3 regions of the Comamonas sp. 7D-2 genome follow, and region 1 is predicted to be linked to each of the others. Evidence: predicted binding sites of a transcription regulator. Region 1 holds the regulator's gene; each other region holds the start of a gene.
The links. The regulator sigma-54, encoded in region 1, starts transcription at its own class of promoters, with help from an activator protein. The targets are predictions, from matches to a motif close to TGGCANGNAANCTGCTTT.
Positions count from the first base shown of each region.

Region 2: glnA (type I glutamate--ammonia ligase) is a predicted target of sigma-54. The motif match lies at 1,249-1,266, and genes of this name have one in related genera.
Region 3: MPZ60_RS00650 (ammonium transporter) is a predicted target of sigma-54. The motif match lies at 1,069-1,086, and genes of this name have one in related genera.

Region 1 covers NZ_CP094238.1:5,145,318-5,147,587, reverse strand. The annotation lists gene lptB (LPS export ABC transporter ATP-binding protein) at 1-195, shown strand, start outside; gene MPZ60_RS23700 (RNA polymerase factor sigma-54) at 341-1,942, shown strand; gene MPZ60_RS23695 (aspartyl/asparaginyl beta-hydroxylase domain-containing protein) at 2,133-2,270, opposite strand, start outside.
Region 2 covers NZ_CP094238.1:3,770,147-3,772,416, reverse strand. The annotation lists gene MPZ60_RS17290 (sterol desaturase family protein) at 1-91, shown strand, start outside; gene MPZ60_RS17285 (EI24 domain-containing protein) at 106-993, shown strand; gene glnA (type I glutamate--ammonia ligase) at 1,316-2,270, shown strand, end outside.
Region 3 covers NZ_CP094238.1:147,093-149,362, reverse strand. The annotation lists gene MPZ60_RS00650 (ammonium transporter) at 1-1,032, opposite strand, end outside; gene cls (cardiolipin synthase) at 1,242-2,270, shown strand, end outside.

The sequences.
Region 1 (2,270 bases):
CGCATCATCGGCTTCCTCAAGGAGCGCGGCATCGGCGTGCTGATCACCGACCACAATGTGCGAGAGACGCTGGGCATCTGCGACCACGCCTTCATCATCAGCGACGGCCATGTGCTGGCCGAAGGCACGCCCGAGGAGATCGTGGAGAACGCCGATGTGCGCCGCGTCTATCTGGGCGAACATTTCAGAATGTGATGACCCCCACGCTCCCTCACTTTGTGCGGTCGCTGCCCCCAGAAGGGGCCCTGACCGGCTGCGCCGAGGTTTGCCTTGGGGCGGCCCGGCGGCAAACCCGTAGCACTGCGCGCGTTTGCAATGATTGTCTGGGGGCCGCGCCTCGATGAAGCCAGGTCTCTCGCTACGCGTTTCGCAGCATTTATCGCTTACGCCGCAGCTGCAGCAATCCATTCAGCTGCTGCAGCTTTCCACCCTGGAGCTGGCGCAGGAAGTCGAGCAGATGCTGGTCGACAACCCTTTTCTGGAACGTGCGGGCGATGAGGCCGAAACTGCGGGAGATGCTCCTGTAGATGTAGCTAATAGCGCCAGTGAATACAGTACTTCAGATGGTATTCATGCTGAAAGAGATGCATCGCAAGCGCAACAAGCTACTGAAACGGTAGCGGAGGCATCAAACCCCGAAACCCCTGAAACGCTGAACTGGGAGGCCGAGGGCCTGGACGGCCAGGACGGGGAATGGGGTGGCGAATCCAGCAGCGAGTGGGATACGCCCTCGGCCAGCAGCTCCACGCGCAACCGCGATGGCGATGACGAAACCGATGCCATCGATCTGGCGCGCGAGCACCAGAGCCTGACCGACTTTCTCCATCGTCAGGCGCTGAGCCTGCATCTGGGCGCGGCGGACATGGCGGCGCTGCGCTTTCTCATCGAGTCGCTCAGCGACGACGGCTATCTCGAGGATTCCCTGCAGGAGCTGGCGCAGAGCCTGGCCGGCGACGACCTGGAAGAGCGCGAGGAACTGGAGCAGCACTTTGTCATTGCTCTGAAGCTGCTTCAAAGCCTGGAGCCCGTGGGCGTGGGAGCGCGTGATCTGGCCGAGTGCCTGCAGCTGCAGCTGCGCGACCTGATCCGCACCGCCGAGGACGAGGGCACGACCGAGGCGCATATGAACCGGCTGCTGCTGGCGCAGGCCATCTGCGCGCAGCCCATGGACCTGCTGGCGCGGCGCGATCTGCGCAAGCTCACCAGCCTGTGCGGCGCGCGAGAGGAACAGCTGCGCGAAGCCATGGCCCTGATCGCCAGGCTGGAGCCGCGTCCGGGTCGGCGCTTTGTGGACGTGGAGCGCCATATCGTGGTGCCTGATGTCATCGTGCGCCCGCTGCGGTCCGGCTCGGGCCGGGTGGACTTCTCCGTGCAGCTCAACCCCGAGGTCATGCCGCGTCTGCGCGTGCACGACATCTATGCCGGCGTGCTGCGCCGCCACAAGAACAGCGACGGCCATGCGGCGCTGCAGCAGCAGTTGCAGGAGGCGCGCTGGTTCATCAAGAACATCCAGCAGCGTTTCGACACCATCTTGCGGGTCTCCGAAGCCATTGTGGAGCGGCAGAAGAACTTCTTTGTGCATGGCGAACTGGCCATGCGCCCGCTGGTGCTGCGCGATATCGCCGACACCCTGGGTCTGCACGAGTCCACGATCAGCCGCGTGACCACGGCCAAGTACATGGCCACGCCCCAGGGCACCTTCGAGCTCAAGTATTTCTTCGGCTCGGGCCTGGGCACGGAAACCGGCGGCAGTGCTTCCAGCACGGCCGTGCGTGCGCTGATCAAGCAGTTTGTCGATGCCGAAGATGCCAAGAAGCCGCTGTCGGACGCCAAGCTGGCCGATATGCTCAAAGAGCAGGGCATCGAGTGCGCGCGCCGCACCGTCGCCAAATACCGCGAGCAGCTCAAGATACCGACGACCACGCTGCGCAAGGCGCTGTAGGGCACCGCAGAAACAAGAAAGCCGCTGATGCATCACACAGCGGCTTTCTTGTTCTGTATTTAGGGCGGGAGCCTTGATAAGGCATTCCTCAAGCAAGGGGCAGCGAGCAAGAGCCGCCCTTGCGGCGATGCTGCCGTCCCCCCTTGGGGGCGCCCGGCCAGGGGAAGGCGCGTAGCGCCTCAGGGGGTTATCAAGAAACCAACCACCAGATAAACCAGACCAGCACGCCAATCATCAGGCCGAACTTGAGGATCTTGTAGAAGGTCGGATTCCAGTCGCGGAAGGCGCGGCGGTACTTGCCCGCATAGAACGAGATCTTGAACAGCTT
Region 2 (2,270 bases), 1.4 Mb from region 1:
AGCGAATGCAAAAGGTCAATTGCGCGACTATGGCCGTGGCTTCTGGGCGCAGCAGTGGCTGGCTGTCCTGCGATTGATGGGTCGCGCATAAGTCAATCCTTGAGTATGCTTGCCAGCATGAGCTTGCTACTTGACTCTTTTTGGCGTGCCATGGCGTATTGCCTGCATAAGCGGGTCATTGTCTGGTCACTCTTGCCGCTGCTGGCCATGGCCTTGATGGCCTGGCTTCTGGGTTACTTCTTCTGGGCCGATGCGGTCCTCAAGGTGCAAAGCCTGCTGGACGGGGTGGGCTGGCTGCATTCCTTGTGGCTATGGCTGCAAGGGCTGGGCCTTGGGTATGCCTCGGAGGTGGTGGCTTCCATTTTTGTTGTGTTGGGAGCAATGCCTGTACTCGTGGTGCTGGTTTTGCTGCTGGTGGGCCTGTTCATGGCACCAGTGCTCACCCAGCTGGTGGCCGAGAAACGCTTTGTCGGTCTCGAGAAAAAGCATGGCGGCTCCACCATGGCCAGCTTGGTCTGGTCGGGCGGCTCCACGCTGATTGCGCTGCTGGCCTTGTTTGTCACTCTGCCGTTATGGGTGTTCCCGCCGCTGATGCTGGTGGTGGCGCCTTTGATCTGGGGATGGCTCACCTACAGGGTCATGGCATTTGACGCCTTGTCTGAGCATGCCAGCAAGGACGAGCGCCGGGCCCTGTTTGCCCGTCATCGCATGTCGCTCATTCTGATGGGCGTGATCTGCGGCTATCTGGGCGCAGCGCCCGGTGTGGTCTGGATTTCCGGGCTGCTGTTCCTGGCCGCCTTCTGGATTCTTGTGCCCATTGCCATCTGGATCTATGCGCTGGTATTTGCCTTCTCTGCACTGTGGTTTGCCCACTTCTGTCTGGCGGCGCTGGAGCAGATGAGGGCGCAGACCATGCCGAGTGCTGCCGACCCGCAGGTCCCGTTTGCACCTGGTGCAGATGATTCGGATGGTGCAGCTTCGGTGGCTCGCTGAAAAGCGTCTGCAGCAGGTTGAATCAGGTGCCATGCACCAAAAACAACCTTGTTTCGGAAATGCACCAAATTGGTGCTAATTAATTCACCAAGATGGTGCAATTGTGTGGCGTGCTCTGGCAGTGAGACAATGCGCGTCTGTTTGGTGCAGTTTGCAGATGCAGCTCTGGTAAGTGCTTATGTCTTGTGCCGAATATCTTTACACCAAGGCTCGGTTTCGGTGCGCAGATGTTGTTGTGAGGCGCCGAGGTCGAGTTGGCACGCAAACTGCTAGATACTATTCATTCTTTATTTGATCAGCCAAAGTTGGCAGGAGAGATCTAATGGCGAAGACCGTTGCAGACGTGATGCAGATGGTGCAGGATAACGAGGTCAAGTTCGTGGACCTGCGCTTTACCGATACCCGCGGCAAGGAACAGCACGTGACCGTGCCCGTGTCGCACTTCGACGAGGACAAGTTCGCCTCGGGCCATGCTTTCGACGGCTCTTCCGTTGCCGGCTGGAAGGGTATCGAAGCCTCGGACATGCAGCTGGTTCCTGATCCCAACACTGCCAATATCGATCCCTTCTTCGAAGAAACCACACTGATTCTGCAGTGCGATGTGATCGAACCCGGTGATGGCAAGGCCTACGACCGCGATCCCCGTTCCATTGCCAAGCGTGCTGAAGCCTACCTGAAGGCTTCCGGCCTGGGCGATACCGCTTACTTTGGTCCCGAACCCGAATTCTTCATCTTCGACGGCGTGCGCTGGGGTACCGAGCCTCACAACCCCTTCTTCGAAATCGAAGAATATGAGGCTCCCTGGAACACCGGCACCAAGTTCGAGACCGGTAACCGTGGTCACCGTCCTCGCGTCAAGGGTGGCTACTTCCCAGTTCCTCCTGTCGACAGCACCCAGGACATGCGTGCAGAGATGTCGCTGCTGCTGGAAGCGGTCGGCATCCCTGTCGAAGTGTTCCACCATGAAGTGGCCGGCGCCGGTCAGAACGAAATCGGCACACGCTTCTCGACCCTGGTCGAGCGTGCCGACTGGACACAGCTGCAGAAGTACATCATCTGGAACGTGGCCAACACCTACGGCAAGACGGCAACCTTCATGCCCAAGCCCTACGCTGGCGATAACGGCTCCGGTATGCACGTGCACCAGTCCGTGTGGAAGGATGGCAAGAACCTGTTTGCCGGCGACGGCTATGCCGGCCTGTCCGACTTCGCCCTGTACTACATCGGCGGCATCATCAAGCACGCTCGTGCGCTGAACGCCATCACCAACCCTGGCA
Region 3 (2,270 bases), 460 kb from region 1:
CGCCGTGAGGATGGAGCCCGCAATGCCGCCCACGCCATGCACGCCGAACACATCGAGCGAGTCATCGGCCCCGAGACGGCGCTTGAGCCAGGTTGCGCCCCAGAAGCAGACGGCGCCCGCAATCAGGCCTATCCACACCGCACTGCCCACCTGCACAAAGCCCGCAGCCGGTGTGATGGCCACCAGTCCGCCCACCATGCCCGAGAGCAGGCCCAGCAAGGTCGGAGCACCGCGAACCAGCCACTCCACCACCATCCATGCCAGACCGGCAGCCGCTGCCGCCACGAGAGTGACCACAAAGGCCAGCGCTGCACGCCCGTCGGCAGACAGGGCCGATCCCGCGTTGAAGCCGAACCAGCCGAACAGCAGCAGCGCCGTGCCCATGGCCGTCCAGCCCAGGCTGTGCGGCTCGAATGGCTCGGTTCCATAGCCGCGCCTGCGCCCCATCATGAAGGCACAGACCAGTGCCGCCACGCCCGCATTCACATGCACCACGGCACCGCCGGCAAAGTCCAGTGCGCCGAGCTGGTTCAGCCAGCCCCCGCTCTCCCACACCCAGTGGGCCACCGGCGCATAGACCACCACGCTCCACAGCGCGGCAAACACCAGCAGGGCCGCAAAGCGCATGCGCTCTACCACGGCCCCCACGATCAGCGAGGTGGTGATGATGGCGAATGCGGCCTGGAACAGGGCATAGGCCGCCTCGGGCAGATGCGGTGCCAGATGGCTGACCGAGATCATGCTGCGCCGGCCATCGAAGTGCAGCGAGGCAAACCAGGCTCGTCCCAGATTGCCAAGCCAGGCAGACTCGGCGGTGAACGCGAGCGAGTAGCCCAGGCCGAACCAGGTCAGGGTCACCACGCAGGCCACCGCAAACACGGCCACCATGGTGTTGACCACATTCTTGCGCCGCACCAGCCCCGCATAGAACAGGGCAATGCCCGGCAAGGTCATCAGCAAGACCAGCGCCGACGCGACCATGACCCAACCGGTATCTGCCTTGTCGATGGCAGTCAATGGCACCATTTCCATGCACTCCCCCCTGCTTGTTTGCTTTGACAAAAAAAGGAAGCAGGTTCCATGCCAGTGCCATGTCGATCTGTCGATGCTTCATGATGGATAGCAGCATGCGTTGACCCATCAAGGTCTTTGCGCCTGTTTCATGAGAATCACGACGGGCAGCTTGTGCTCAGGCCTGAGCCCGTTATGCTCGACAAGGTCCATCGTTGCTGCACTGATTCATGACCTGGCTGCTGCTGACTCTTCATGTATTGCTGATTGCCGGCTTCGGCCTGCGCATTCTGCTGCGCAGAGACATGCGGCCCGATGTGCGGCTGGCCTGGCTCATGGTCATCGTGCTGCTGCCCTATGTGAGCTGCCTGCTGTACTACCTGTTTGGGGAAGTGGCCCTGGGCCGTGTACCAGGCCGCAGAAGGCTCAATGTGCGCGAGTTCTGTCAGACCCGGGGCAGCGCCCTTGCGACCGCCCCCGGCCCCACGCCGCAGGCACGGCCCGCCATTCCCGATCAATGGCTGCCGGCCTTCCGCTATGCCTCGTCCATCAACGGCTTTGTACCGCTGCCCGGCCACAGGGCCGAGCTCATGCGCGATGGCGCGCATGCCCGTGCGCAGATGCTGGCCGACATGGATGCCGCGCACCACGAGATCAATGTGCTGTACTACATCTGGCTGGACGACAGCACCGGCACCGATGTGGCCCATGCCCTGATGCGTGCCGCGCAGCGCGGCGTGACCTGCCGGGCCATGGTCGACGGTCTGGGCTCGCGCGCACTGACGCGCTCGCCACTGTGGCAGCAGATGCGGCAGGTCGGCGTGCACCTGGCGATTGCCCTGCCCATCAGCAATCTGCTCAAAGTCATGCTGACCAGCCGCATCGACCTGCGCAACCACCGCAAGATCACGCTCATAGACGGCAGGATCAACTATTGCGGCAGCCAGAACTGCGCCGACGAAGGCTTTCGCATCAAGGCTCGCTATGCCCCCTGGGTGGACATCATGCTGCGCCTGCAGGGTCCGGTGGTCATGCAGATGCAGCAGGCTTTTGCCAGCGACTGGGCGCAGTCCGATGCGAGCCTTGCACCACCGACAATCGAGGCCGGCGCTGCCGCTGACGACGGCTTCCATGCCGTTGCGATTGCCGAAGGGCCTACAGAAAGGGCACGTTCTACACCCCAGCTGGTTGCCAGCCTGCTGGCCTGTGCGCAGCGCGAGGTCGTGATCTCCACCCCCTACTTCGTGCCCGACAGCACG